DNA from 4 places in the Mesorhizobium sp. M1406 genome. Region 3 is predicted to be linked to each of the others. Evidence: predicted binding sites of a transcription regulator. Region 3 holds the regulator's gene; each other region holds the start of a gene.

Region 1 (7,260 bases), on a different contig from region 3:
TCTACGGCATCGCCAACCTCTATTACGACTTCGGCGATGGCTCGTCGGTCGACCTCGCCGGCAGCAGCCTTTCGAGCCGCAACGAGCAGCTCTGGGGCGGCCTCGGCATCGGCGGCACGATCAACTGGGCCGACGACAGGTTCTCGGTGTTTGGCGAAGCCATCGCCCGAACGGGCCTGGAAGACTTCGGTGATAGTCACGCGCTGACCGGCTCGCTGGGCTTCCGCGTCAAGTGGTGAGTGATGCTGCCCTGTCCGACACTCGGCAGCACGGCACGTCCATCGAACCGTGCTGCCTTGATCAAGAAGGCAAGTCCATCAGCCGGCGGGTTTGTACGCGCCGGCGGCCTTGTTGGCGGCCGCGAGCACTGCCTTCATGTCGAGCTCTTCCAGAACGACCATGTCGGTCAGCGAGCCGCTCGCTCGCACCGCGAGGGACATGCCAATCCCGGCTGACTGGTCCGGCACCTCGCCATTGACGACGACGTCATAGATGCCGCGCGTGAACATCATGCTGGTCACCTTGCCGCCAACGCTTTCAAAAAGCGCCTTGACCGCGGCTTGCCTGTCCGAGCCTTGCATCAATCCTTTGGCGGCATGAGGCGCATAGTTTGCCAAAATAGTCACTTTCATGGGTATTTCCTCCAAATGTCACGGTCTCGTGGCTGCTCCATAATTCGAGCGGCACGGCGTGATTTTTTCGGTAACAATCGCAGGCGCCCTTGGACGCGTTGGCGGCCGAGGGCCCGCTGCCCGAGAAATATGCGCCTTAGCTAATATAATGACAATACTAGACAGGCCGATAGCAGCCATCGGGATTGCGGTGATCGGCTGGATCTCGGCTCGGCCAATGGCATCGAGCTCGGGCCCGAAAGTGGCGGCGGCGCCGCAGCTTCACATCGGGCGTTTGGGTTCGCTCTTTGATGGCGTCGCCGTGTTGGAATCGGATTTCTTGTGCTTGTCGGCGGCAATCCTGCGGATGCGGTCGAAGCGGCTTTCCTCGGTTTTTTCGGTCGTGACGACCGTCTCTGGCTTCCGCACGAACGTGATCATGGATCCGTCTCCTGGGCTAGAGGCCTGCACGCCGGGAGAAAACACCCCCGGCGGTAGTTATCCAGGCTCCATTGAAGAGCCGGGGTGGCTGATTCAGGTCAGGTCTGAAAGGTGGCTTTTATGAAGCCACCTTCGCAGGCCGGCTGAATCTTTAGTAGCCGCCCATGCCGCCGCCGCCACCGCCTGCCGGGGCAGCGTCTTTCGGCGGAATGTCGGTGATCATCGCTTCGGCGGTGATCAGAAGGGCTGCGATCGAGCCGGCATCCTGCAGCGCGGTGCGCACCACTTTCGCCGGATCGACGATGCCTGCCTTGATCATGTCGACATAGACCTCGTTCTGGGCGTCGAAGCCCTGATTGTGGTCCTTGCTGTCGGTGAGCTTGCCGACGACGATCGAGCCTTCGACGCCGGAATTCTCGGCGATCTGGCGGATCGGCGCTTCGAGCGCCCGAAGCACGATCGAGATGCCTGCGGTGACATCGGCGTTGGCGCCATTCAAGCCGGCCAGTGCCGACCTGGCACGCAGCAGCGCCACGCCTCCGCCGGGCACGATGCCTTCTTCAACCGCGGCGCGCGTTGCGTTCAGCGCATCGTCGATGCGGTCCTTCTTTTCCTTGACTTCCGACTCGGTGGCGCCGCCGACGCGAATGACGGCAACGCCGCCGGAGAGCTTGGCCAGCCGCTCCTGCAGCTTTTCCTTGTCGTAATCGGAGGTGGTTTCCTCGATCTGCCCCTTGATCTGGGCGACGCGCGCCTGGATGGTCGCCTTGGTGCCGGCGCCGTCGATGATCGTGGTGGTGTCCTTCTCGATCAGCACGCGCTTGGCACGGCCCAGCATTTCGATGGTGACGTTTTCGAGCTTGATGCCGAGGTCCTCGGAGATCATCTGGCCCGATGTCAGCACGGCGATGTCTTCCAGCATCGCCTTGCGGCGATCACCGAAGCCCGGCGCCTTGACGGCCGCGACCTTGAGGCCGCCACGCAATTTGTTGACGACCAGCGTGGCGAGAGCCTCGCCTTCGACGTCCTCGGAGATGATCAGCAGCGGCCTGCCGCTCTGCACCACCGCTTCGAGGATCGGCAGCATCGCCTGCAGATTGCCGAGCTTCTTCTCGTGGATGAGAATGTAGGGCTCTTCCAGCTCGACGCGCATCTTGTCGGCATTGGTGACGAAATAGGGCGAGAGATAACCACGGTCGAACTGCATGCCTTCGACGACGTCGAGCTCGGTGTCGGCGGTCTTGGCTTCCTCGACGGTGATGACGCCGTCATTGCCGACCTTGTCCATCGCCTTGGCGATCATCTCGCCGACGCTGGCATCGCCATTGGCGGCGATGGTGCCGACCTGTGCGATCTCGGCCGACGACTTGACCTTCTTGGCGCGCGCCTGGATTTCCTTGACCACGGCGGAAACCGCCTGGTCGATGCCGCGCTTGAGGTCCATCGGGTTCATGCCGGCGGCGACCAGCTTGGCGCCTTCGCGCAGGATCGAGGCGGCCAGCACCGTGGCGGTGGTGGTGCCGTCACCGGCCAGGTCGTTGGTCTTCGAGGCCACTTCGCGCACCATCTGCGCGCCCATGTTCTCGAACTTGTCGGCAAGCTCGATTTCCTTGGCGACGGTGACGCCGTCCTTGGTGATGCGCGGCGCGCCATAGGCCTTGTCGATGATGACGTTGCGGCCCTTGGGGCCGAGCGTGACCTTCACCGCATTGGTGAGGATTTCGACGCCGCGCAGCATGCGGTCGCGCGCATCGGTGGAGAATTTGATTTCCTTGGCAGACATGATTTTTATCCAGTTCGGTTGAGGACGGCAGAGCCCTGCCCTCCATGATCAATGCTCGGAGCGCACCCCGAAGGATGCATGGCACTCCAGTCAGGCGGCCTTCTTGGCCTCGACGGCCTTCTCGATGACGCCCATGATGTCGGCTTCCTTCATGATCAGAAGGTCCTCGCCGTCGATCTTGACCTCGGTGCCCGACCATTTGCCGAACAGGATGAAGTCGCCGGCCTTGACGTCGAGCGGAACAAGCGCGCCATTTTCATCGCGTGCGCCAGGTCCAACGGCGATGACTTCGCCTTCCTGCGGCTTTTCCTTGGCATTGTCGGGGATGATGATACCGCCTTTGGATTTGATATCGCCTTCGGCGCGACGAATGACGACGCGGTCGTGGAGTGGCCGAAATTTCATGGGAACTTTCTTTCTGGGGCCGGCACAGGCGGCCACGCCCCCTTTCTATAAACGCATTGGCACTCGATAGATAGGAGTGCCAAAAATTATTCGCACCCGAAATTAAATATTCAAAAGTATTATTTCGGCAGCTGGTTTCGTGATATCCGCAGAGTGTCAAATAATTCAAAAGATTGAATTTTGCCGATCGAGTGCCTATTTATCGGACGAGTTCACTTTCACGATTTCAGGTACAAGGGAGATTTCTTCGATGGCCGAAGGCAATCAGACGATCATGGAAAAAGCCGAAGCCCGCTTTGTCGACAAGCAGAAAAAGACAGCGGAGAAAAACAAGGCAACCGCCGAATACATGTCCGAAGCGAGGGCGCGGGAGATCAAGACGGCAAGGCTGAGGGAGTTGCGGCTGGCCAAGGAAGAGGCCGACCGCGTCGCCGAGGCCCTCAATCCGACGCCGAAGAAGAAGCGGGTGACCAAGAAAGCCACGGAGGCCAAGACATGAGTCTCACCTTCCCCAACCGCAGCCGCAGCTATGACGAGGCCGGCCAGCGTATCCGTTTCGTCGGACATGACGGCATGTTCCAGATCTCCTTCTCCGTCGCCGCCGACGCCATGGCCAAGATGCGGCCGGGAGCCGCGGCCGATGAAGCCGGCTACCTCGCCACATTCGACACCGAGAGCAACACCATCCGCGAGGTGGCATCGAAGGCCTACGGCCGCACCCACAAGAGCATGTATGTGCTGACGGCGGCCGATTTCGGCTGATCAGCCTCACGGGAATCCTCGATTTGAGGTGCGGCGGGCTTCTTGCGGCGGCGAAATGCTGTCCTGACGCAATGGCCGCTACGGATCAGGGCTTGCGCTCGGCCCGCTCGCGGCGTTTGACGTCGCGGACATTCATCTGCATGACCATGTCCTCGGCCTCACGCGGGCCCATTCCCACCATCACCTTTTGCCGGACAACGGCAGGCTGGCCGGTGAAGACGTCGATGATGCTCCAGCTCTGGGGAAGCTCCATGCGCAGCGTGTAGCGGTTGGCCATCCCGATCAGCCCTGCATCATGAAAAACACGGCGCCCAGGATCAGCACCGTCCAGGCAATGACCGACAGTTTCAGCACCATGCCGCCATGCGCGGCCAGAAGCTCCCGCAGGCGCGGCACGACACCCGCCGGCCGGGCCGGCGCCGCCGCGAAGGCGACAGGAGCCTTGAGGCCAAGTTTTCCAAAGACAGGCAGCAGCGACGGTTCACGCACGAAAATGACCTCGAATGTCGGGAAGAGCGGAGCAAAGGATGCTCACGCCCCTTCCATAGCACTCTTTTCGCGAGCGCTGTGCATGCCAAGTGAAAAATAGGCGCCAACGACTGCATCGGTGGAAGAGGCGCAGGCCCGGTCGGCAAAGCTGTACGGCAACAACCGCCAGCCCTCAGGCCGCGGCGCTGCGGCCTCTCACGCCGGCCTCGACCTTGAAGATGCGGAACGTGTTGCGCCCTGCCGCCTTGGCGGCATAGAGCGCGGTGTCGGCCTGCGTGAACAGATCGCCGGACGCGCCTGCTTCGATGAAGGCGATGCCGACCGAGGCGCCGAGCCCGAGCGATTGGCCGCAGGCCGCGACCGGCTTGCCCATCGCCTCGATGATGCGGCGCGCCAGGCTGGAGACAGCGCCGCGGGCGATATGCGGTCCAAGCAGCACCGCGAACTCGTCGCCGCCGACGCGCGCCACCAGATCGGCCTCGCCGCAGCCGGCGGCAAGCCGCTTCGCCGCCTCCTTCAGGCACTCGTCGCCGACGACGTGGCCGAACGTATCGTTGACGGCCTTGAAGCCGTCGAGATCGACTAGGAGCAGCGCGCCGAGCGGGCGGCCCTCGTCTGCATGCACCAGCCGCGCCTGGAAGCGGCCGCGGTTGGCCAGCCCGGTCATGACGTCATATTCGGCGAGATAGCGCATCCGGTCCGACAGGATCTTCTCCTCGGTGATGTCCTGCTTCATGCCGAAGATGCGCACGGGAACGCCCGCCTCGCACTCGACGGTCGCGGTGATGCGGATCCAGCGGCTGCGGCCGGCGAAAGTGGTGATCTCGGCATCGAGATTGAAACCGCTGCGCTCGGCGATCGCGCGGCCGCGCATCGTCTCCAGCGCCTTGCGCGACTCCGCCGGGTAGCATTTGATGATCTCCGAGCGATCGAGCACCGCGCCACGCGGCAGGTCGAACAAATCATAGACCACATCGGTCCATGCCAGCTGCTCGTCGGGCAGGCTGCATTCCCACACGCCGAGGCGCGCGGCGACCGAGGCGCGGTCGAAGATCTTGCGGCTGTGCGCCAGCGAAATATCCTGCTTGGCGATCAATGCCCCCTGCGCGGCGAGCTCCGCCTTGAGCCGAGCGATGGTGGCGACGGCGCGGTGTCGTTCGTCGGAACTGTCGTGCCCCGCGCGCCTGCCGGGCTGCGCGGCCCGCGCCGGGCCTTTCGGACTGTAGGGCGTATCGGACATGGCGAGGCTCTGCTGTCTTGGCGGGAGACCACCATGGCGCGCAAGCGATTAACACTTCGCTGATGATAGGCTGCTTCGCCGGAACCGGACTGCGTATCCGCCGACAATTTTGGACGAGCCCATCAATCGTTGAAGTTGGCGCCGCCCCTCACCCGCCTGCCGGGCGTTCGGGCGATGGGGCAAATGCCAGAACCTGACGCGATTGCCGCGACCCAAACCACTTTTCCCCTTGAACGACCTCCCGATCTGGCCTAGCCTTGACTTGAGAAAAGGTTTTTCCAAACAGTTCCGATCGGGCTTGGCCATGTGCCGGGTCTTTTTCGGGCCTTAAGAGAAAACCTTTTCCCAGCTTAAGGATTCTTGGCGCGATGGCATCGGACGATCTGCCTGTTCCGGTCTTTTCCAAGCCAGTCACCTTGCGTGACGTGGCGGCTGAAGCCGGCGTCAGCGTCGCCACCGCCTCGAAGGCGCTCAACGACCAGGGACGGATGACCGCCGAGACGCGCGAGCGCATTCGCGAGACGGCGCGGCGTCTCGGCTTCCGGCCCAACAGCCTGGCGCAGAGCCTGCTCCGGCGGCGCAGCTTCACCGTCGGCCTGCTCACCAACGACACCTATGGCCGCTTCTCGCTGCCACTGATGTCGGGCATTTCGGACGCGCTGGTCGACAATGGCGTCTCGGTGTTCCTGTGCAATGTCGAGGAGGATCCGCGGCTGGGCCAGATGCATGTCGACGCCATGCTCGACAAGCGCGTCGACGGCATCATCGCCACCGGCAAGCGCATTGATCGCCATTTGCCTGTCGACCTCTCCAATCTGCGCGTCCCGGTGATCTATGCCTTCACGCAGCCCGATCCAGACGCCATCGCCTTTGTTTCCGACGATTCCGACGGCGCCCGGCTGGCGGTCGAGCATTTGTGCCGGCTGGGCTGGAAGCGCATCGCCCATGTCACCGGCCCGGCGAGTTTTGCCGTGGTGCACGCCAGGGCGCGGGCTTACCGCGACGTGCTCATCGAAAACGGCCTGCCGGTCACCGAGCCGCTGCTCGGTTCCTGGTCGGAAGCCTGGGGTCACGAGGCGGTGGCGCACCTGTTCGACGGCGGGAAAGAAAAGCCGGACGCCCTCTTCTGCGGCAACGACCAGATCGCGCGCGGCGTCATCGATGCCTTGCGCGAGCGAGGCCTGAACGTTCCGGGCGATGTCGGCGTCATCGGTTTCGACAATTGGGAGATCGTGGCCGAGGCGACGCGCCCGCCGCTGACCTCCGTCGACATGAATCTCGTCGCACTCGGGCGCGAAGCCGGATTGACCCTGCTTTCGCTGGTCGGCGGCAAGCCCGCCGCGCCGGGCATTCGAAAACTGCCGTGCCGGCTGGTGGTGCGGCAGTCATGCGGTCATCCGCTGGATGGCTGAAAACCAAGCGCCGCGCAATCGGCGCCAAGCCGCGGAGCGCGGCCAAACCTGGAGGAGGAGAACATGAGGAACCTGATTGCCAAACTGGCCCTGGCCGCTGCCGTTCTGGGTAGCGGT
Region 2 (7,260 bases), on a different contig from region 3:
TTGCGGCGGTCGCCGAATCCCGGCGCCTTGACGGCCGCGACCTTCAGGCCGCCGCGCAGCTTGTTGACCACCAGGGTCGCCAGCGCTTCGCCTTCGACGTCCTCGGAGATGATCAGCAGCGGCTTGCCACTTTGTACGACCGCCTCGAGGATAGGCAGCAGCGCCTGCAAATTGCCGAGCTTCTTTTCGTGGATGAGGACATAAGGGTCCTCCAACTCCGCGCGCATCTTTTCGGCATTGGTGACGAAATAGGGCGAAAGATAGCCACGGTCGAATTGCATGCCTTCGACGACGTCGAGCTCGGTGTCGGCGGTCTTGGCTTCCTCGACGGTGATGACGCCGTCATTGCCGACCTTGTCCATCGCCTTGGCGATCATGGCGCCGACCGACGCGTCGCCATTGGCGGCGATCGTACCAACCTGGGCGATCTCGTCCGAAGATTTGACTTTCCTGGCCCGGGCTTGAATGTCCTTCACCACGGCAGCCACAGCAAGATCGATGCCGCGCTTGAGATCCATCGGGTTCATGCCGGCGGCAACGAATTTGGCGCCCTCGCGCAGGATGGAAGCGGCCAGCACCGTGGCGGTGGTGGTGCCGTCACCGGCCAGATCGTTGGTCTTCGAGGCCACTTCGCGCACCATCTGCGCGCCCATGTTCTCGAACTTGTCGGCAAGCTCGATTTCCTTGGCGACGGCGACGCCGTCCTTGGTGATGCGCGGCGCGCCATAGGCCTTGTCGATGATGACGTTGCGACCCTTGGGGCCGAGCGTCACCTTGACGGCATTGTTGAGGATCTCGACACCGCGCAGCATGCGGTCGCGGGCATCGGTAGCGAATTTGATTTCCTTGGCAGACATGATTTTACGTCCAGTTCAGTCTGGAAATTAGCAGAGCGCAAATCGCCCGGTCAGGCGGCTTTCTTGGCCGCTTTGGTCTTCTCGACGATGCCCATAATGTCACTCTCCTTCATGATCAGAAGGTCCTCGCCGTCGATCTTGACCTCGGTGCCCGACCATTTGCCGAACAGGATGAAGTCGCCGGCCTTGACGTCGAGCGGAACAAGCGCGCCATTTTCATCGCGTGCGCCAGGTCCAACGGCGATCACTTCGCCTTCCTGAGGCTTTTCCTTGGCGGTGTCGGGAATGATGATTCCGCCCTTGGATTTGGTATCGCTTTCCGCCCGCCGAATGACGACGCGGTCGTGGAGTGGTCGGAATTTCATTGGGGTTCTTTCTGCCGCCGCAAACAGAGCGACTGCAACGCTTAACATAGCCCCTTTGGCACTCGAATGATAGGAGCGCCAAATTTTCTAGGCTTGCCTGGCGACGCGTCGGCGCGTTCAACGGCGCATATTGCTATTCACTCGATTGCAAGGCCGTCGAGCGGTGGAGAAAGTCAGCGACGAACAATACCGCCGCTGAACCTTACCGGGGCCGCAGCGTCTCGCACTTGGCGAAGTCTTGCGCTGCCGAGTTCTGCAATAGTGACAGGCACGCTGCCAACTCACCCCAGCCAATACCTCGGCCCCGGCCCCTTGCGTCCTGCCATATCGGCAGGGTTCGCAAGGCTACACCGGTCGATCGACAGGCAGCCGCAACCGATGCACTCGGTAAGCCCCGACCTCAGGCGCTGCAACTCGGCGATGCGCTGGTCGATGTGCTTGGTCCACTGGCCCGATAACCGCGACCAATCCCGACGCGACGGCACGCGATCGGCTGGCAACTTGGCCAGCTCGGCGCCGATCTCCTCAAGCGTCAGCCCAATTCGCTGCGCGAAGACGATGAAGGCGATCCGGCGCAGCACGGATCGCGGGTAGCGCCTGTGTCCCGAGCCGGCCCGCTCGGACGCGATCAGCCCGCGCTCCTCGTAGAAGCGCAGGGCCGATGATGCGACGCCGCTGCGCCGCGCCACGTCGGTGATGGTCAGCATGGAATCCATGCATGAACGAAAGCACAATTCCCGCTTGACTTCAAGTTAACTTGAACTTGTAGCAAGGGGCATACGGATTAAAGGAGCATTGGCAATGCAGACGAATATCGAACTTCAGGGACTTCGCGTGGCGGTCACGGGCGGCACCTCCGGGCTCGGAGTGGCGCTTGTGCGGCAGCTGGCCGCGCAGGGTGCGTGCGTGGCCTTCGTCGCTCGCGCCGCCGCGAATGTCGCACGCATCGCTGACGAGACGGGCGCGCACGGCATTGTCGGCGACGTCGGCAAGAAGGAGGACATCTACCTGATCGCGTTGCAGGTCACTGCCGGGCTCGGCGGGCTCGATGTCCTGATCAACAATGCCTCGAGCCTCGGCCCTGTCCCTCTGGCGCTCCTTGCCGATACCGAGTGCGAGGAGCTGGAAACGGCGCTCGCGGTCAATCTCGTCGGCGCGTTCCGGCTGACGAAAGCTCTGTTCGGTGCGCTTGCCGCGTCCGCGCGCGAGGGCCGCGGCGTGCTGGTCATCAACATTTCCAGCGACGCCGCGGTGAACGCCTATCCCGGCTGGGGAGCATACGGCGCGAGCAAGGCCGCTCTTGCCCATCTGACGGCGATTTGGGACGAGGAGGCGAAAGCAGACGGCATCCGGCTCCTCGCGCTTGACCCCGGCGATATGGACACCCCACTGCACGCGCTCGCGATCCCTGATGCTGATCCGGCGACCTTGAAGCGCCCCGAGCAGGCAGCTGCCGAGATCATCGAAAAGATGCTCGACGCGTTGCCGGTCCGCTCTACGCTTCTCGCCGGAGCACATGGATGATTGCCGCCGATCGTCCCGATCGGTGCTCCGCCAGGCTGTTCGTCGTCGAGGCGGACGGCACGATGCGCGACCTACGGCGCGCTGGACTCGCGACGCTGTTCAACCCCGGCGATCTGGTCGTCGCCAATGACGCCGCGACCTTGACTGCCAGCTTGCACGGCACGCATGTTCCAAGCGGTGAGGCGATCGAGATCCGCCTGGCGGGCTGGCTGTCACTTCCCGATCCAACCCGTTTCGTGGCGATTGCCTTCGGTTCGGGCGATCACCGCACGCGCACGGAAGACCGGCTGCCTCCACCTCCGCTGTCACCAGGCGATCGCCTCCGGCTCGGCTCGCTTGACGCTGTCGTCGAGCGCCTTCTCGACCATCCACGCCTTCTCGAGTTGCACTTCCCAGGCAACCGCGCAGCGGTGCTTGCAGGACTGGCGCAGCACGGCCAGCCGATCCAATACGCGCATGTTCCCGAGCCGTTGGCACTGTGGGATGTTTGGACGAAGATTGCCGCCGGGCCGGTCGCGTTCGAGGCGCCGTCGGCAGGCTTCGCGCTCGACTGGCGCACGCTCCAAGCCTGGCGTCGGCACGACGTTGGCTTTGCAACACTCACGCATGCTGCGGGCGTCTCTTCCACCGGCGATCCCGCGCTCGACTCGCGCCTTCCCTTCGACGAGCCATACCGCATCCCTGGGCGCACCGCGGCGCAGGTCGCGCGGGCGAAGCTGCGCGGCAGCCGCATCATTGCGATCGGCACGAGCGTAGTGCGCGCACTTGAGGCAGCCGCCAATCCCGGCGGCAATGTGCGTGCCGGAAATGGCATTGCGACAGGGCGCATCGCGCGGGGCACGCGGCTTCGCGTGGTCGATGCGATTCTCACAGGCGTCCACCAGCCCGGCGAAAGCCATTTCGAACTCCTGCGCGCCTTTGCCGATGATGCTCTGCTCGCCAAGGCCTCCGCAGCCTTCACCGCGTATCGATACCGCGCGCATGAATTCGGCGATTCCATGCTGCTCAATCGCCAACCGCTGCTTCTATCGCGCGAACGGAACCGTGCCGAGGTGCTCGAGACGAAGCCTCTACTCGAGGCGTGGCTATGATGTCGGCAGGTTCGGTGGCATTTCGGGCGCTCGGCGCGCGAGAAGGTCGGAGCTATGTTGCAGCGGATGAAGATTCGGAATTTGACCCAATCACGACGCTCCCTCCGGTCAGCGGCAACGTCCGGATTTGGCGCGCGATTCCGACCTCAGCGAACGAAGTTATGACAAGCCATTCCAGTTTATGATCGCTCCGCCAAAAATTGGGTGTGCGCTGCAATAGCAGCCGAGATAGTCGCGCTTGCCGAAGGGGCTGTCGGCTCTGACGGGATTGGCGTAAGCTATAGTTAAGGGGGTGCACACATGCACCGCATCATCGCCATAGCGATCGTCGCGCTCGCGGCCGCGTTCAGCTCCGCGCGGGCGGAGGTGCTGATCGGCGTCTCGGCTGCGATGACGGGACGGCTCGCCTGGATCGGCGAGCAGGGACAGCGCGGCGCGGAGATGGCAGTGGCCGACGTCAACACGGCGGGCGGCGTGCTCGGCCAGAAGGTGAGGCTCATTTCCGTCGACGACTTCTGCGATCCCGAGCAAGCTGTGGCGGCCGCCAAGAAGCTGGTGGCTGACGGGGTCGTGCTCGTCGTCGGGCATTATTGCTCCGGGGCCTCGATCCCCGCATCAAAAGTGTACGAGGAGGCGGGCGTCGTTGAGATATCTCCAGGCTCGACCAATCCGCAGCTGACCGAACAGGGCCGCGCCAATGTCTTTCGCACCATTGGCCGCGACGACGCGCAAGGTATCGTCGCCGGCAACTACCTTGCCGATCGCTGGGGCAACAAGAAGATTGCGATTCTCCACGACAACTCGACCTATGGGAAGGGTCTCGCCGACGAGACCAGGAAGCAGCTAAACAAGCGGGGCGTGACTGAGGCCGTTTACGACGCATACATTCCCGGGAAGGACGACTATTCGGCCGAGGTCGCTGCGTTGCAGACCGCCGGCGTCTCCGCCTTATATGTGGGTGGGTATCATGCCGAGGTTGCGCTGATTGCTCGCGCTGCACATGACAATGGCTACACGGTTCAGCTCATATCCGGAGATGCTTTGGCGACCGAGGAATTTGCCCTGATCGCCGGCCCCGCGGCGGAGGGGACCCTCTTCACGTTCCCGGCGGACCCGAGGCGAAGCCCCGAAGCGGCCGCGGTCGTTGAGCAGTTCCGTGCGGAGAATTTCGAACCCGCGGGCTACACGCTGTTGAGCTACTGCGCGGTCCAGGTTTGGGCCCAGGCAGTCTCGAAGGCAGGTTCGCTGGAGCACAAGGCCGTCATTGCGGCACTGCACGAACAGGAATTCGACACCGTCATCGGCCGGCTCGATTTCGACGACAAGGGCGACCTCACGAAGCAGAGCTGGGTTTGGTACGTCTGGCGCGGCGGAGAGTACGTGCCGGTTGAATAGGATTCGCTGATCGCCGGCGTGCCGGCTGAGATGTCTAGTCGATGCAGACCAGAGTGGCCGAACTGTCGCGACTCACCGAGATGCTTGAACGCCTCGGCATACGCGGCCGGCTGTTGCTCGCCTTTTTCGGGATCAGCGCCCTTGCGGTGCTGGCAACCGCTGCGGCGCTTTATGCCTTCCTCCAGGTTGGCGACGTCGTCGACCGAATTACCACGGATCGAGTGCCGTCGGCGCTCGCCTCCCTCCAGCTTTCGCGCCAAGCCGAACGGGTCGCTGCTGCCGCGCCATCGGTGCTGGCAGCGACAAGCAGGGCTCAGCACAGCGAGGTCTCGGCTGCCGTGGCGCTCGAGATGTCCCGCCTCGAGGCCCTGCGCACGGACCTCCGTGATGCCACGTTGGGCACAGTGCCTTTGGCCGAGATCGAGGAAGCCGTGATTGTTCTGAGGCGCAACCTGAAGGAGCTCGACTCTCTTGTTGTCGCCCGGCTCGACGTGGTCGCCCGCAAGGAGGAGCTCCTGAATCGCCTCGCCGCGACGACGACCGGAAGCCAGCGCCTTGTCGCCACCAGCATCCTAGTGATGGATTCCAGGCTTCCGCAATGGCGGGCGGTCGCGGCCGACACGTCGCTGTCGCCCGATCGACGCGCAGCGGCGATGACCGACTTGGTCCAGGCGATTGCGGCCTACATCCCCCAGCAGAAGGCGCAGTTGGAGATCTCGGCGGTCAACGACGCGCTGGTGAAGGTCGCGAACGCGCCGACGCCGGGCGACCTGGCGTTGATCCTTTTTCCGCTACGCCGTTCGCTCACTGCTCTTGAAAAGGTTTCCACGGAGATCGACGAAAAGCTGCGGACCCGCTTCCGGCAGCGTGTCGACGAATTCAAGGGTTTGACCGACGGCGAGGACAGCATCCCCAAGGCGCGGGAGGACGAGTTTGCTGTCCTGGCACAGGGCGAAAGGCTTCTGGTCGAGAACAATCGACTGTCGCGCAATCTCACCGCTGGCGTCGATCGCCTGGTCGCCACCGCAGACCAGGAGATCGCTGCGTCCGGTCGCGAAGCCGCGCTCGTCCAGCGCTACGGCACCGCGGTTGTGCTCGGCTCCGCCTTCCTCAGCCTCCTGAGTTCGGTTCTGGTTGTCTGGCTCTATGTCGACCGCAGCCTCCTCGCCCGACTGGGGGCCGTGAGCCAGGGCATGCTCGCGATTGCGGGGGGCAACCTTCGTGCGCCGCTGCCAGCCGCGGGCAGCGACGAAATCGGGCGCATGGCCGAAGCGCTGAGACTCTTCCGGGATACTGCTGTCGAGGTCGAGGAAAAGAACCTGCGCGAAATAGCGGAAGCTCGCCAGCGGCTCATCGATGCCATCGAAAGCATCTCCGAAGGATTCGCTCTGTACGACCGGGAGGACCGGCTCGCCCTCAGCAACAGCCGCTACCGCGAATTGCTCTACACCGGTCTGGAGACCGAACTGACGCTCGGCACGACATTCGAGCAAATCATTCGCCGATCCGCTGAGCGCGGCTACATCAAGGACGCCGAGGGGCGGGTCGAGGAGTGGGTCGCCGAGCGCCTCTCGCGGCACCGCAACCCTGGCGAACCTTGGGTGCAGCGGCGAGGCGACGGGCGATGGGTCATGATCAGCGAGCGGCGGATCAGCGCCGGCGGCACGGTCGCCGTCTATTCGGACATCACTGAGCTGAAGCAAAGGGAGGAGAACCTAGCCGAGAAATCCGTGGTTCTGGAGGCGCTTTCCAGCAAGCTGGCGAAGTATCTGGCGCCCCAAGTGTATCGCTCGATATTCACCGGCCGCCAGGAGGTCAGGATCGCCAGCCAGCGGAAGAAACTGACAATATGCTTCTCCGATATCGCCGGCTTTACGGAGACCACTGACAAAATGGAATCCGAGGATCTCACCCAACTCCTCAATCACTATCTGACGGAAATGTCGAAAATAGCTTCGGATCACGGCGCGACGATCGACAAATATGTCGGCGACGCGATCCTGATGTTTTTCGGCGATCCCGAGACTC
Region 3 (7,260 bases):
CGACCGCCGTCATGGGTGACGCGCCAGATGGTGCCGTTGCCGTCCTCGGTCACGATCAGCGCGCCGTCCTTCGCCACCGCCACGCCGACCGGCCGACCCCAGACCTCGCCGTTGGAGACGACGAAGCCGGTGATGAAATCCTCGTATTCGCCGGTCGGCTTGCCGTCCCTGAACAGCAATCTCACCACCTTGTATCCGGTCCTGTTGCCGCGGTTCCATGAACCATGCAGAGCGACAAAGGCGTCGCCTTCGTATTCGGACGGAAAGTTCTTCCCTTCGTAGAAGGCGATGTTGAGCGGCGCCGAATGGGCTTGCATCAGCACGTCGGGAATGGTCGCCTTGCCGGCAAGATCGGGGCGCGCGCCCTTGTGGCGCGGATCCTCGTTGTTGCCGATATAGTACCAGGGCCAGCCATAGAAGGCGCCCTCCTTGACCACGGTCGCATATTCCGGCGGCACATTGTCGCCGAGCGCATCGCGTTCGTTGACGACGCACCACAGCGCGCCGGTCGCCGGCTGCACGGCCATGCCCGAACAGTTGCGCAGGCCAGTGGCGACGATGCGACCGTTCTTGCCGTTGGGATCGAAAGCCAGCACAGCCGCGCGGCCATCCTCGGGACCCCAGGCAGCGCCGAGCGGCTGCGACTTCGCCCAGGCGTCGAGGCCGCCTTCCGGTTCGTTGCCCATATCCTGCGCGGCGTTCGAACCAGACCCGACCGATAGATAAAGCGTCTTGCCGTCCGGCGAGAAAGCGATATCGCGGGTCCAGTGATGACTTGAAGGGATGTCGTCGACGATGGCCTCCGGATCGCCTGATGCCTTCAGGTCGCCATTGCGATAGGCAAAGCGCACCACGCTGTCGCTGTTGGCGACATAGACCCATTGCGGGTCGTTGCCCGGAGGATAGAAGCCAATGCCATAGGGCTGGTTGAGATTGCCGGCAAAGATGCCTTTCTCGGTGGGCTTGGCACTGCCGTCGGCGAGGCGGTAGACGCGGATCTGGTTGGCCTCGCTGTCGGCGACGAACAGGTCGCCGTTCGGCGCGACGCGCACGACGCGCGGATTGTCGATGCCCGACGCGATCAGCTCGGCCGAAAAGCCCGGCGGCAGTTTCGGCTTGGCGCCTGCCGGTCTTTCGGCGAGGCCGGCGCTGTTGGAGGCGGAATTGGTGACATCGGGCTTTGGCAGATCGTTCGGCTTGATCAGGCGGCGCACACCCGGCCTGTCGGCACGCCAGTCGCCGAAGGCGGCGGCACCTTTCAATACGGGCTCCGCCTGCTGGGCGAATGCAGCGGCGGTGAGAAACACCGCGGCGGAGATGGCCAGCCCGGCCAATCGGATCATTCAATCCTCCAAACCCGGTCACACAATGAACGGCCGCAAAGGGGCAAACGAGCGGTTTCGTCTGTTGTTCCGCGGCACACGATCAGTTGAAGTGAAAGCGGAGGTTTTTTGCCTCAGGTCCCAGCGGCGTAGAAATCGTCATCGAGACGTTTTTCCAGTTCGACGAGATCGGCCGGCAGCGGCAGGCCCATGGCGCGCATTTCCCGCAGTTTTTCACGCAACTGCTCCTGGATCTCGTGCTGGTCTTCCGGCTGGTTGACCATCTCCTCGAGCAGCAGGCTGATCCGGGCTTTGAATTCTTCGAGCGCCATTCTTTTTCTCCTCGGAGGCCTTAGGTTTGGATCTAAGGTGCTGAGATTCAGGTCAGGCCGGCATCCCCGGAATATCAATACACCTAACGCAGCATGCGGGAAATCAGCTGTGCGGTATAGTCGACCATCGGCACGATGCGGGCATAGTTGAGCCGGGTCGGGCCGATGACGCCGAGCGCGCCAACGACTCGGGCGTCCTTGTCTCGATAGGGCGCGACCACCAGCGATGAGCCGGACAGCGAGAACAGTTTGTTTTCCGAGCCGATGAAGATGCGCACGCCCGATCCTTCCTCGGCGAGGTCGAGCAACTGGATCAACCCGTCCTGCGTCTCCATGTCCTCGAACAAGTGCCGCAACAGTTCGATATCGGCCTGGGCGGTGACGTTTTCGAGCAGATTGGCGCGGCCGCGCACGATCAGCCGTGCCGGCAGGCCGCTGTCGGCGCCGGCCCAGACCGCCAGCCCCTTTTCGACCAGGTCCTGCGACAGCGTGTCGAGGGCGGCCCTTGTCTCTTCCTTGATGCGGGCGATCTCGATCCGCGCCTCGGCCAGCGTGCGGCCGCGGATATGGGCGTTGAGGAAGTTCGAGGCTTCGTGCAGCTGCGAGACGGTGATGCCGGCGGGCAGCTCGACGACGCGGTTTTCGACATCGCCATTCTGCGACACCAGCACCGCCAGCGCCTTGGTCGGCTCGAGCTGGATGAATTCGATGTGCTTCAGCGCCACTTCGTTCTTGGCGGCAAGCACCAGGCCGGCGCCGCGCGACATGCCCGACAGCATCTGGCTGGCCTCGGTCAGCATGTGTTCCAGCGTCGCGCCCGAGCCGGATGCCCGCACCTGCGCCTCGATGGCGCGGCGCTCCTCGTCGGAGAGATCGCCAAGCTCCATGAAGGCGTCGACGAAGAAACGCAGGCCGGCCTGCGTCGGCAACCGGCCGGCCGAGATGTGCGGCGCGTAGATCAGGCCGAGATGCTCGAGGTCGCTCATCACGTTACGGATGGTGGCCGGCGACAGCGAGGACGGCAGGATGCGCGACAGGCTGCGTGATCCCACGGGTTCGCCGTCCTTGAGATAGGAATCGACGATGCGCCGGAAGATGTCGCGCGAGCGCATATCCAAAGATTGAAGCGCGGGCGACTGCGAACTCGGATCGACTGGCTTGGTCATTGCGGCCAAAAACCTCCGGCCCAAGGATATAGACTTCGCTACGGCCCGCGCAACCCGGTGTCTGAGCGCGGTCACCCGGTGTCTGTGTCGGATCACCCGGCGTCAGTGTCGGATCGGCCGGCCATTTTCCTTTGCGCCGTGCGTCCCATGCGGTTACAAGCCGGCCAAGATTCCGAAGATGACAAGAAAGCAGTCTGAATGCGCCCTTCCAAACGTCAATTCGACGAAATGCGTGCCATCTCCTTCGAGCGCGGCGTCTCCAAGCATGCCGAAGGCTCGTGCCTGGTGAAGTTCGGCGACACGCATGTCCTGTGCACGGCCAGCCTCGAAGAGAAGGTGCCGGGCTGGATGCGCAATTCCGGCAAGGGCTGGGTGACGGCGGAATATGGCATGCTGCCGCGCTCGACCGGCGAGCGCATGCGCCGCGAGGCTTCCGCCGGCAAGCAGGGCGGCCGCACGCTGGAGATCCAGCGGCTCATCGGCCGCTCCTTGCGTGCCGTGGTCGATCTGCAGGCGCTGGGCGAGCAGCAGATCACCGTCGACTGCGACGTCATCCAGGCCGATGGCGGCACCCGCACCGCCTCGATCACCGGCGGCTGGGTGGCGCTGTATGACTGCCTGCGTTGGATGGAAGCCCGCCAGATGGCCAGCGTCGCCAAGGTGCTGAAGGACCATGTCGCGGCGATCTCCTGTGGCATCCATGACGGCCAGCCGGTCATCGACCTCGACTATATCGAGGACTCGTCGGCCGGCACCGACGCCAATTTCGTCATGACCGGCAAGGGTGGCATCGTCGAGATCCAGGGAACCGCCGAAGGCGAGCCTTTCTCCGAAGGGCAGTTCGCGGAATTGATGGGCCTGGCCAAGAAGGGCATCCAGCGCCTGGTCAGTTTGCAGCAGATGGCAGTGGCTTAGTTCTCAAATGCCGAGCTTGAGCGCCCCCCTCTGGCCTGCCGGCCATCTCCCCCTCAAGGGGGGAGATCGGCTGTGGTTGCGGGTTTCGCCAATCACCAACTTTGCAAGTCATGAGCCGGCGCTGATGCTTCCAATCTCCCCCCTTGCGGGGGAGATGCCCGGCAGGGCAGAGGGGGGTGCCTCGTGACGCCCTCTGCTATCCTGGAATCCGCCCTCTACGTCACCGACCTTGCCGCCGCCGAAACCTTCTACACCGGCGTTCTCGGCCTCTCCGTGCTCGGCAAGGTCGACGGCAGGCACCTGTTCTTCCGCTGCGGATCCGGCGTCCTGCTCATCTTCAACGCCGAGGCAACCAAAATCCCGCCGGCGCCCGACGCTAGGCTGCCGGTGCCGCCGCACGGCACGGTCGGCGAAGGCCATCTCTGCTTTGCGGCGACCGCCGAGGAAATCGTGCGCTGGAAAGCGCGTCTCGAGGCAAAGAAGATCGCCATTGAAAGCGAATTCGAGTGGCCGCAGGGCGGTCGTTCGATCTATATACGCGACCCCTCGGGCAATTCGATCGAATTCGCCGAGCCACGAATCTGGGGCCTTTGATGCATTCTCTCGATGGAAAGAAGATCGTCGTCGCCAGCCACAATGAAGGCAAGCTGCGCGAATTCGCCGATTTGATGGGGCCGTTCGGCTTCGAAGCGAAGTCAGCCAAGGAGTATGGCCTGACGGAGCCTGACGAAACCGGCACCACCTTCGAGGAAAACGCCTACATCAAGGCGCTGGCCGCGGCCAAGGCGACCGGCCTGCCGGCGCTGTCGGACGATTCCGGCCTGTGCGTCGACGCGCTCGACGGCGCGCCCGGCGTCTACACCGCCAACTGGGCCGAGACCCCTGACGGCTCGCGCGATTTCGGCATGGCCATGCAACGCACCGAAGTGGCGCTGCAGGAAGTCGGCGCCGCCTCGGCCGAACGACGCAGGGGCCGCTTTGTCGCCGTCATCTGCCTGGCGTTCCCCGACGGCGAGGCCGAATATTATCGCGGCGAGGCCGAAGGCACGCTGGTCTGGCCGCCGCGCGGCGACCTCGGCTTCGGCTACGATCCGGTGTTCCTTCCCGATGGCTTCGAAAAAACCTTCGGCGAGATGAGCGCCGAGGAAAAACACGGCTGGAAGCCCGGCCAGCCGACGGCGCTGTCGCACCGCGCCCGCGCTTTCCAGAAATTCGCCAAGGCGAGATTGGGCTCGACATGAGCATGCTGCTCGACCGGGCGCCCGGCTTCGGTGTCTATGTCCATTGGCCGTTCTGCGCGGCCAAATGCCCCTATTGCGATTTCAACAGCCATGTCCGCCATCAGCCGGTCGATCAGGATCGTTTTGCCAGCGCCTTCGAGGCCGAGCTTGCGACGATGCGCGAACGAACCGGACCGCGCGAGGTGACTAGTATTTTTCTCGGCGGCGGTACGCCGTCGCTGATGAAGCCGGAAACGGTGGCCAGGGTCCTGGACGCCGTGGCTAGGAACTGGACCGTTCCTGACGGCATCGAGGTGACGCTGGAGGCCAATCCGTCCTCGGTCGAGGCCGAACGTTTTCGCGGCTACCGGGCGGCGGGCGTCAATCGTGTCTCGCTCGGGGTGCAGGCGCTGAACGACAAGGATTTGCGCTTCCTCGGCCGGCTGCACAATGTCGAGGAAGCGCTGCATGCGATCGGTTTGGCCCGAGAGATCTTTCCCAGATTGTCCTTCGACCTGATCTATGCGCGACCCGGCCAGACGCTGGAGGCTTGGGCATCGGAACTCGAACAGGCGATCGGCCACGCCGCCGATCATCTGTCGCTCTACCAGCTGACCATCGAGGAAGGCACGCCGTTTCACGCGCTGCATGCGGCGAAGAAATTCATCATCCCCGACAATGACCACGCCGCCGACCTTTATGCGCTGACGCAGGAGATTACGTCGGCGCACGGCCTGCCGGCCTACGAGATTTCCAACCACGCCAGGCCGGGCGCCGAAAGCCGGCACAATCTGACCTATTGGCGCTACGGCGAATATGTCGGTGTCGGTCCCGGCGCGCATGGCCGCTTCGTCGAGAATGGCCGCCGCACGGTGACGATCGCCGAACGGATGCCGGAAACCTGGGCCAATCTGGTCGAGGCCAAGGGCCATGGCGTCACCGGCGGCGAGATCCTGACGCGTTCGGAAGAGGCCGACGAGTTCCTGCTGATGGGCCTGCGGCTGGCCGAGGGCATCGACCTCTCCCGCTACGAAGCGTTCTCCGGACGCGGCCTGTCGAGCGCGCGGCTATCGATGCTGCAGGGCGAGGGGCTGGTGGCGCCGATCGGCAATGCGCGGCTGCGCGCCACGCCGGCCGGCATGATTGTGCTCGACGCCGTGGTGGCGGACCTGGCGCGATAGATCATCTGCCGTTAACGCAAGTTTCCTTCAACGAGAATCTCCAGTATCGTTCCGCATTGGGGGTGTGGAATGACAAGGGACGAATGGCGACTAAAATCTAGGATATTTGCGCGAACTGCGCGAGTGCTTCTAAACAGCAGTGAACAGGACGCGGCATACTACATGTCAGGAATTGCCGTTGAATGCGCCCTGAAAGCGAAAATTGCTTCCGCATTTCGGGCCAACGATCTGCCTGATAAAAACTTTGTGAACCAGATCTATAACAACGGCCACAAGTTGGGTGAGTTGGTGAAATTGGGGCAATTGGCCGCCGCTTTGGCAGCAGAGGAGCAAGCAAGTGCCGCTTTTCGAGCTTACTGGAACACAGTGAAGGCTTGGGATGTCGATTCGCGATATAAGTTTTGGACTTCAGCAGAAGCGACTAACATGGTCACGGCGGTGACCCGTGGCAAAACAGGTGTGTTGGCATGGATAAGACGACACTGGTAGAATCCGACATTGAAGCCGGGTTGACGGCGGTCAAAGCGCTGGAGGCTGCGGGACTGCCCATAGCAGCGGCTATGTGGCTACGGCTTCACGATTCCTCGAAATGGGAACTCTATATCGCGTCGCCCGACGTAGAAACGCACGGGCCGACGACCGTAAACAGATTTATCGACCGTATCCTGCTAGCAATTAACTCACCTATTTCTCTTGACGAAGTGACGGTGGCTAATACCACGAACCACTTCATAAATAAGGCATCTTTGTTGTCAATTCTTACTGGCGGGAGATCGAATTCTTTTACCGTGGCGAGTAATCTAATGCGATTCGCAAATAGCACATTTGACGGTGTTGAGGTGGATGAAGGAGTAATTTACAAGATTGCTCCGGGCGTTAAGGCCTCAAGGGAGGCACCTAAGCCGGACGGAACGGCATTGAAGAAAGCTAGGGCTCTCGCTGCTTAATGAACCTGACCGTTTCCTCCTGGCAATTCTGGGCTCTGCTGTCGGCTGCGTTCGCAGCGCTCACGGCGATCTTCGCCAAGGTCGGCATCGAAAACATCAATTCCGATTTCGCCACCTTCATCCGCACGGTCATCATCCTGATCGTGCTCGGTGCGATCCTGCTCGCCAGCGGCCAAT
Region 4 (7,260 bases), on a different contig from region 3:
GACGCCGGCGGCCTTGAAGGCCGCGATGGCGCCGCCACCGGTGCCATCGTTGGCCGCGACCACGCCGAGTATCTTCGGACCGAAGCGGGTGATCTGGCCGCCGGCCCACTGCTGCGCCTTCGGCGGAGCCCATTCCGGCGTGTCGTATTCGGCCAGGATTTTGTAGCCGCTATTGTCGAGACCTTCGTGGATGCCCTTCTTGATCAGGCCTGCCGCCGCGTCGGTCGGCGAGCCGTTGATCTGCAGGACGCCGCCGGTCGCCGGATCGACCTTCAGCGCCTTCAGGTGCTCGACCAGCGAGTCGGCGATGGCCTTGCCGATGCCTTCATTGTTGAACGAGACATAGAAGTCGGCCGGTGCCGTCGGGATCGGCCGGTCATAGGCGATGACCTTGATGCCCTGGCTCTGCGCCAGCTTGACCAGCGAGGCGGCGGCGGTCGAGTCGACCGGGTCGAGCACGATCGCCTTGGCGCCCTGCGAGATCACCGAGTTGAACTGCTGCTGCTGGCGCGAGGCGTCGGCATCGGCGTTCTGGTAGAGCACCTTGCAGCCAGGGCACAGCTTCTTCATCTCGGCGGCGAAGCCGGGATAATCGTGCTGCTCGTAGCGGGTCGAGGCCTGGTCGGGCATGAGGAAGGCGACGGTTGCGTCGGTGACGGGCTCGGCAAAGGCGGCCGTGCCGCCGAGGAGAGAGAGTGCGAGCGCTGCCGCACTGGTCGATTTCCAAGCAAATCTGGTCATTCGAATGTCTCCGTTTCAAAAAATGGTTTCACGAAACCTGAACGCCACGTGGCGCCAGCTTGACTTCAAGTCCGACTGTTGCGAGGAGTGCGATCTGCGCCTCTCTGACGGATCTGCCTCGATCCCCAGCCAGCCGCGAACGTATCCTCCTGGGCATGATCGAAGGCGATCAGCCCGTATTGCTGGATTTCAGGACAAGCGATCTCCAGCACGGGGCGCATTGAGCGCACACCGCGTTATTCCTTCCCTAAGTCTCGGCTCCTCCCGGTTCCTCCCTGTTAGGCGGCAATCTCCGCATTGATGTTTTCCGCCAGCAACGCCCTGAAACGCGAAGGCGACATGCCCTTTTGCGCCAGGAACCGGCGGTTGAAGTTCGAGATATTGTTGTAGCCGGCGGCGTAGCAGATCTCGGTGATCGACATCTGGCCTTCGCTCATTAACAGCTGGCAGGCGAGGTTGATGCGCAGCCGGTTGACATATTCCACCAGCGCCATACCGGTGTGGCGACGGAAGCTGCGCGAAAACGCGCTGGGGCTGCGCCCGGCGATTTCGGCGAGGTCGCCTTCGCTGAACGGCTCGGTCAAATGCCCATTGATGTAGGCCAGCGCCTTGTTGATGCCCGCCGACATGAAACCGGAGGGATCGGGAAGATAACCGGCGCTGGTCAGCGTGCGCACATCGCTGGCTCGGCTCAAAATGTCCAGCACGCCCATGAACAGCGAGAGGCGGCGCACGCCCTGCGCCTCGACCAGTTCGGCAAGCAGCGGTGCGGCAAGCTCGGCCGTCGCCGGCGAGAACAGCGCGCCGCGACGGCTGATTTCCAGGATACCGGCGCAGGCGGCGAGTTCGGGAAGGGCCGCCGTCGATTCGGCGATGAATGCTTCCGAGAACTGGACGACACGTCCGCGTAGCGGCACGCTTTCGCCCGGCGGCACGTCGCTGACCCAGTTGTGCGGCAGATTGGGGCCGGTGAGCACCAGATTGCCCGGCTCGAACTCACCGATAAAGTCGCCCACGAAGTAGCGGCCGGTGGTGGCGACGACCAGGTGGATCTCGTATTCAGGGTGGAAGTGCCAACGCACGGTGCGGAAGGGATAGCCGTGAGCCCACGCCTTGAACGACTCACCGTGTCTGATCTGGACGACTTCCAAGTCCGGATTCATGCCTGTTCCTCCCGACACCGGTCCAGTCATGCGACCAGTTGCAGTGTCCTCTCCGCAGGCCGCGTATGCCGCTCTCTGCAGTGATCAAAGCTTAGGCGGCAATCCCTGCCGCCGCCACCACGGTCTGTCCATCTGACCGATACTTTTTTGACGTTTTTGTGGTCAAGAGAACGGCTGCTGGGAAAGATGCCTCCGGCTGTAAAGCCGCCAAGGCACCCGGAGCCCATGGCTGACGGTTTCTTCGAACCATCGGCAACGCCCGGATCGGTCATGCGTCGTCGTCACCTCACCTCGTGCAGCGCACCATTCGCTACCGCTGCGGGCGGCGACACCATATCCGGCACGAGTATGTCGTTGCGGCGCGCGAAGGTGACCAGGGTGGCCCGCACCGTCTCCGGGTCGATCTCACCGGCGATGCCGGCCTTGCAAGCGTTGAGCGCGACGGCATGAGCGCCGTTGCGGCTGGCGGTCGGCCAGTCCTGAAGCAGGGCATAGGCCTCCATCACGCTGTCGATCTTCCTCGGAAAACCCATTCCGACCAGAAGGGTGACCGGTTCCTCAAACTGCCCGCGATTCATGGCTTGTGCCTCCTCTCGATTGTGCAGGACCTGCGGCGGACCGAAGACCGAAGAGCGCGGCCCGCCGGGGATAGGGTGGATGGGGCTGGACGTCTTGTATCGAGGATTGAATAGCCGCTTCGGCGCCGCCGATCGCGCCCGGATCGCCGCCCAGTTCGGTCCTGGCAGGCTCGATCCGGTCAGTTCGATCTTGGCCGGCCCGATATTGGCAGCGCCAAGCGACGGAACGCATCGGCCCGGCGCCGGCAGCGCCCTGTGCGCCTTCACCAGCGCCTCCAGCCAAGCGACGACGGCAAGCGGAGACGGATTGCGGCCATCAAGCCAGGACGCGACCTCGCTTTGCGGACGGCCAAGTTCGGCCGCCAGGTCGCCCGCCTCCCATCTCAGAATTTTCAGGCATTCACGCAACCGGCCCGCAATCACGTCTCCACCTCCACAACAGCAATGTTTTCGTCGCACGCAACAGAACGAAGATCGCTAAACAGCGATCGCCAATTCAGCCGCCGACGGATGCCCCGGCGGCCGCCGACACCTGCTGCGCGGCAAGGAACATCAGCGTCGACGCCGCGGTACGCCGGTTCCAGCCGGCGGTTTCGGCCATGTCGAGCAGCCGTGCCAGCAGCGGCTGCAGCGCGCTCCTGCATTCGGTCTCGTAGGCCAGGAATTCCTTTGCCTGATGCGTCGGCGCCGGTACGGATCCGAGGCCAGCCATTGCGTCCATGTCTACCTCCACTTTTCTTCGACTGATGCCCGCTCCCCGCGGGGAGCGGGCGGATTGGCCGCGACCTCAGAAGTCCATACCGGCGCCGGCCGGCATGGCCGGGGTGGCGGGTTCCTTCTTCGGCTTCTCGGCCACCATCGCTTCGGTGGTCACGAGCAGGCCGGCGACCGATGCCGCGTCCTGAAGAGCCGCGCGTACCACCTTGGCCGGATCGATCACGCCCTGGCCGAAGAGATCGCCGAATTCGTTTGTCTGGGCGTTCCAACCCCAGCCGAACTCGCTCCTCTCGCGCAGCTTGCCGACGATGATCGAGCCCTCCGCGCCTGCATTCTCGGCGATCTGGCGGACCGGCGTTTCGATGGCGCGGCGCACGATCTCGACTCCGGTTCGCTGGTCCGCATTGTCGGTCTGCACGGCATCGAGCGCCTTGGCGGCCCTCAGCAACGCAACGCCGCCGCCGGGCAGCACGCCCTCCTCCACCGCGGCGCGAGTCGCGTGCAATGCGTCGTCGACGCGGTCCTTGCGCTCCTTGACCTCGACCTCCGTCGAGCCGCCGACGCGGATGACGGCGACACCACCGGCGAGCTTGGCCAGCCGCTCCTGCAGCTTCTCGCGATCATAGTCGGAAGTCGTCTCCTCGATTTGCGCCTTGATCTGGGCAATGCGGCCCTGGATCTCTTCCTTGCGCCCGACACCGTCGACAATGGTGGTGTTCTCCTTCTCGATCACCACCTTCTTGGCGCGACCCAGCATCTGCAGCGTCACATTCTCGAGCTTGATGCCGAGATCCTCGCTGATCGCGGTGCCGCCGGCAAGGATGGCGATATCCTCCAGCATGGCCTTGCGGCGATCACCGAAGCCCGGTGCCTTGACGGCCGCGACTTTGAGGCCGCCGCGCAGCTTGTTGACGACGAGCGTCGCCAGCGCCTCGCCCTCGACGTCCTCGGCGATGATCAGCAGCGGCTTGGAAGCCTGCACCGCGGCTTCGAGCACGGGCAGCATCGCCTGCAGGTTGGAGAGCTTCTTCTCGTGGATCAGCACATAGGGCTCGTCGAGCTCTACGCGCATCTTGTCCTGGTTGGTGATGAAATAGGGCGAGAGATAGCCGCGGTCGAACTGCATGCCTTCGACAATTTCGAGTTCGGTCTCGGCGGTCTTGGCTTCCTCGACTGTGATCACCCCTTCATTGCCGACCTTTTCCATCGCCTGGGCGAGGAAGCGGCCGATCTCGGCATCGCCATTGGCCGAAATGGTGCCGACCTGCGCGATTTCGTCGTTCCTGGTCACGTTGCGGGCATTGGCCTTCAGCTCGGCCACCACCGCCTCCACGGCCTTGTCGATGCCGCGCTTCAGGTCCATCGGGTTCATGCCCGAGGCCACGGCCCTGGCACCTTCCTTGACGATGGCCTGCGCAAGCACGGTCGCCGTCGTGGTGCCGTCGCCGGCGATATCACTGGTCTTGGACGCCACCTCACGCACCATCTGCGCGCCCATGTTCTCGAACTTGTCCTCGAGTTCGATCTCCTTCGCCACCGTCACACCGTCCTTGGTGACGCGCGGCGCGCCGAACGACTTGTCGATAACGACGTTGCGCCCCTTGGGGCCGAGCGTCACCTTCACCGCGTTGGCGAGGATGTCGACGCCGCGCAGCATCTTCTCGCGCGCTTCGGTATGGAATTTCACCTCTTTGGCAGCCATTGGATCACTCCTTCATCTCGGCGGCATTCGTTGACTGGTTGGATTTCGAAGAAGCCATCATGCAGCCTTCTTCACTTGCTCGGCCTGCTCGATCACGCCCATCACGTCGCTTTCCTTCATGACGAGCAGATCCTGACCGTCGAGCCGGATCTCGGTGCCGGACCATTTGCCGAACAGGATGCGGTCGCCGACCTTGACGTCGAGTTCGACAAGCTTGCCGCCGTCGTCGCGTGCGCCGGGGCCCACGGCGAGCACTTCGCCTTCCTGCGGTTTTTCCTTGGCGGTGTCGGGGATGATGATGCCGCCGGAGGTCTTCTCCTCGGCTTCGATGCGGCGGACCAGAATACGGTCATGCAATGGACGGAACGCCATGTCGTTCTCCTCATGGACAAACAGATTTTTGCGGTTCCTTCGCGCCGAACCGGCAATATCGGACCGGTGCGGAACGCTGCGACCCTTCATCAGGCATCGCGGCGCATATCGAGCTAGTTTTGCCGGTTTTCGGTTTCAAGAGCCCGGCGAAAAAAATTAGCACTCGAGCACTGCGAGTGCCAAAAGCCTGTTAACGCAGGGTTATTTCGCGAGGGACGCCGGGCCGCCGCTTGAATTTTCTGCCACCATCCAACAAATTATCTCCCGCCGGCGCCATCGCGGGCGCCGGAACCGCTTACCCTCCCAAGGAGTTGTTCGCAGACGGAGCACATCGATGGAACGACAGACTTATTCACCGATCACTTCCACCCCGGCCGCCGAAACATCCGACCTCGCGCTTGACCGCCTGCTCCAGCCGGCCAGCCATTTCAACCATCCCGAAGAGGTGCTGAGCGACGACACACTCGACCTGCTGGAAAAGCGCGCGATCCTGTCTTCCTGGGCGTCGGATGCCTGCGCCGTCTATTCCATGCCGGCACTGCGCCAACCACCGGGCGCCAGGCAACCGGTGTCGTTCGACCAGATCATGGACGCGCTGTTCAAGCTCGACGGCGACGCCTCGGCGCCACCTCAGCCGCCCTGCGAGTTCCCTCACCTCTTCGACAGGCCGGGTGCCTGATATCCGACAGAAAGGAGTAACGAATGGTCGCGAGCGTCAGCAAGGAATTCCGCCTCCAGATGGAGGGCTATGGCCTGACCACGGCAGAGATTCATTATCGCCTGCCCGACCATCCGAGCTTGCTTCAGCTCTATGTCTGGCAGGACTATGATCTCGCCCCGGCATTTCCCGAACTCAAGGGCTTTCTCCATTATTGGGAGCGCGAGCTCGACGGCCCGCTGCACTCGGTCCGCGTCGCTCACCACCGGCTCATCCAGCCGTCGGAATGGCGCGCCGTCGACGGCATCATCGCCATCCACTAGGGTATGCTTGGCCATTCGGGTGGCGGCGCGCCCTCGTTTCGTCGGGCGCGATGCCGGTGACAAGGCTATCCCGCAAACCTTGCCGCCGTCCACGCGCCGGCCGCCGCGTTCGAATCCACCGCCGCCGCGACGAACTTCACGCCGCGGGCGCCGTCGACGACATCGGGCACCTGTGCCGCACGAGCTGCATCCACGACCGCGCCCGAGCGATGGGCGCGGATGATGTCGGCGGCGTCGCGGTAGAAATTGGCGAAGGCCTCGATATAGCCCTCCGGATGCGCTGCCGGCATGCGCGAGACACGCTGGCTTTCAGCGGTCGAGCCATGGCCGCCGCGCACCAGCGTGCGGGTTTCCTCGCCATAGCGGGAGAGGCGCAGTTCCTCCGGCCGCGCGCCCGACCATTCGAGCCCGGCTTTGTCGCCATAGACGAGCACCGAGAGATCATTGTAGTGGCCGGGTGATGTCTGGCTGGCGAGGATGGTGCCGCGCGCGCCGCCGGTCCAGCGCATCAGCACATGCGCGTTGTCGTCGAGCCGGCGTCCCGGCACGGCGGTGAAAAGATCGGCCGACACCGCCTCGGCCTCGCAGCCCGAGATGAAGCTCGCGAGGTTGAAGGCATGCACGCCGATATCGGCCAGCACAGCCGACTGCCCGGCGCGCGCCGGATCGGTGCGCCACTCCGCCTGCTTCTGGCCCTCGGCGTCAATCGGTTTGGTCAGCCAGTCCTGGATATACGAACCATGCACCGACACGATCCGCCCAAGCTCGCCCGCCGCCACCATTTCGCGAGCCTGCCGCACCATTGCGTAGCCGGTGTTGTTGAGGGTGACGACGAAGCGACGCTTTTTCGCCTTCGCGAGTGCCACCAGCGCTTCGGCGTCGGCCAGCGTCGTCGACAGCGGCTTGTCGCAGATCACGTCGATGCCTGCTTCGAGAAAAGCGGTCGCGATCGGCGCGTGCAAATGATTGGGCGTGACGATGACCACCGCCTCGATGCCATCCGGCC

The links. Region 3 encodes HrcA, which represses chaperone genes, less so after heat shock. Its sites were predicted from a motif close to GTTAGCACTCNCNNNNNGNGAGTGCTAAC; they were not measured.
Region 1: a site for HrcA is predicted at 3,296-3,324, ahead of NKH03_RS32690 (co-chaperone GroES). Genes of this name have one in related genera too.
Region 2: a site for HrcA is predicted at 1,277-1,305, ahead of groES (co-chaperone GroES). Genes of this name have one in related genera too.
Region 4: a site for HrcA is predicted at 5,429-5,457, ahead of NKH03_RS27695 (co-chaperone GroES). Genes of this name have one in related genera too.

Annotation. Positions count from the first base shown of each region.
Region 1 is NZ_JAMYKW010000097.1:5,662-12,921, reverse strand. It holds partial or broken gene NKH03_RS32710 (autotransporter outer membrane beta-barrel domain-containing protein) at 1-239, shown strand, start outside; gene NKH03_RS32705 (GYD domain-containing protein) at 318-632, opposite strand; gene NKH03_RS32700 (hypothetical protein) at 894-1,052, opposite strand; gene groL (chaperonin GroEL) at 1,204-2,835, opposite strand; gene NKH03_RS32690 (co-chaperone GroES) at 2,926-3,240, opposite strand; gene NKH03_RS32685 (hypothetical protein) at 3,491-3,739, shown strand; gene NKH03_RS32680 (DUF1488 family protein) at 3,736-4,002, shown strand; gene NKH03_RS32675 (hypothetical protein) at 4,088-4,279, opposite strand; gene NKH03_RS32670 (hypothetical protein) at 4,285-4,491, opposite strand; gene NKH03_RS32665 (diguanylate cyclase domain-containing protein) at 4,664-5,731, opposite strand; gene NKH03_RS32660 (LacI family DNA-binding transcriptional regulator) at 6,100-7,143, shown strand; gene NKH03_RS32655 (ABC transporter substrate-binding protein) at 7,207-7,260, shown strand, end outside.
Region 2 is NZ_JAMYKW010000032.1:6,141-13,400, forward strand. It holds gene groL (chaperonin GroEL) at 1-857, opposite strand, end outside; gene groES (co-chaperone GroES) at 908-1,222, opposite strand; gene soxR (redox-sensitive transcriptional activator SoxR) at 1,504-1,938, opposite strand; gene NKH03_RS22870 (SDR family NAD(P)-dependent oxidoreductase) at 2,024-2,746, shown strand; gene NKH03_RS22875 (S-adenosylmethionine:tRNA ribosyltransferase-isomerase) at 2,743-3,837, shown strand; gene NKH03_RS22880 (branched-chain amino acid ABC transporter substrate-binding protein) at 4,138-5,232, shown strand; partial or broken gene NKH03_RS22885 (adenylate/guanylate cyclase domain-containing protein) at 5,313-7,260, shown strand, end outside.
Region 3 is NZ_JAMYKW010000029.1:32,832-40,091, forward strand. It holds gene NKH03_RS21970 (PQQ-dependent sugar dehydrogenase) at 1-1,343, opposite strand, end outside; gene NKH03_RS21975 (hypothetical protein) at 1,457-1,654, opposite strand; gene hrcA (heat-inducible transcriptional repressor HrcA) at 1,738-2,820, opposite strand; gene rph (ribonuclease PH) at 3,019-3,735, shown strand; gene NKH03_RS21990 (VOC family protein) at 3,919-4,329, shown strand; gene rdgB (RdgB/HAM1 family non-canonical purine NTP pyrophosphatase) at 4,329-4,976, shown strand; gene hemW (radical SAM family heme chaperone HemW) at 4,973-6,136, shown strand; gene NKH03_RS22005 (hypothetical protein) at 6,299-6,625, shown strand; gene NKH03_RS22010 (hypothetical protein) at 6,604-7,083, shown strand; gene NKH03_RS22015 (EamA family transporter) at 7,083-7,260, shown strand, end outside.
Region 4 is NZ_JAMYKW010000052.1:15,720-22,979, forward strand. It holds gene NKH03_RS27670 (ABC transporter substrate-binding protein) at 1-741, opposite strand, end outside; gene NKH03_RS27675 (AraC family transcriptional regulator) at 1,020-1,904, opposite strand; gene NKH03_RS27680 (DUF982 domain-containing protein) at 2,186-2,905, opposite strand; gene NKH03_RS27685 (hypothetical protein) at 2,979-3,203, opposite strand; gene groL (chaperonin GroEL) at 3,270-4,901, opposite strand; gene NKH03_RS27695 (co-chaperone GroES) at 4,959-5,273, opposite strand; gene NKH03_RS27700 (hypothetical protein) at 5,608-5,952, shown strand; gene NKH03_RS27705 (usg protein) at 5,976-6,254, shown strand; gene NKH03_RS27710 (Gfo/Idh/MocA family protein) at 6,320-7,260, opposite strand, start outside.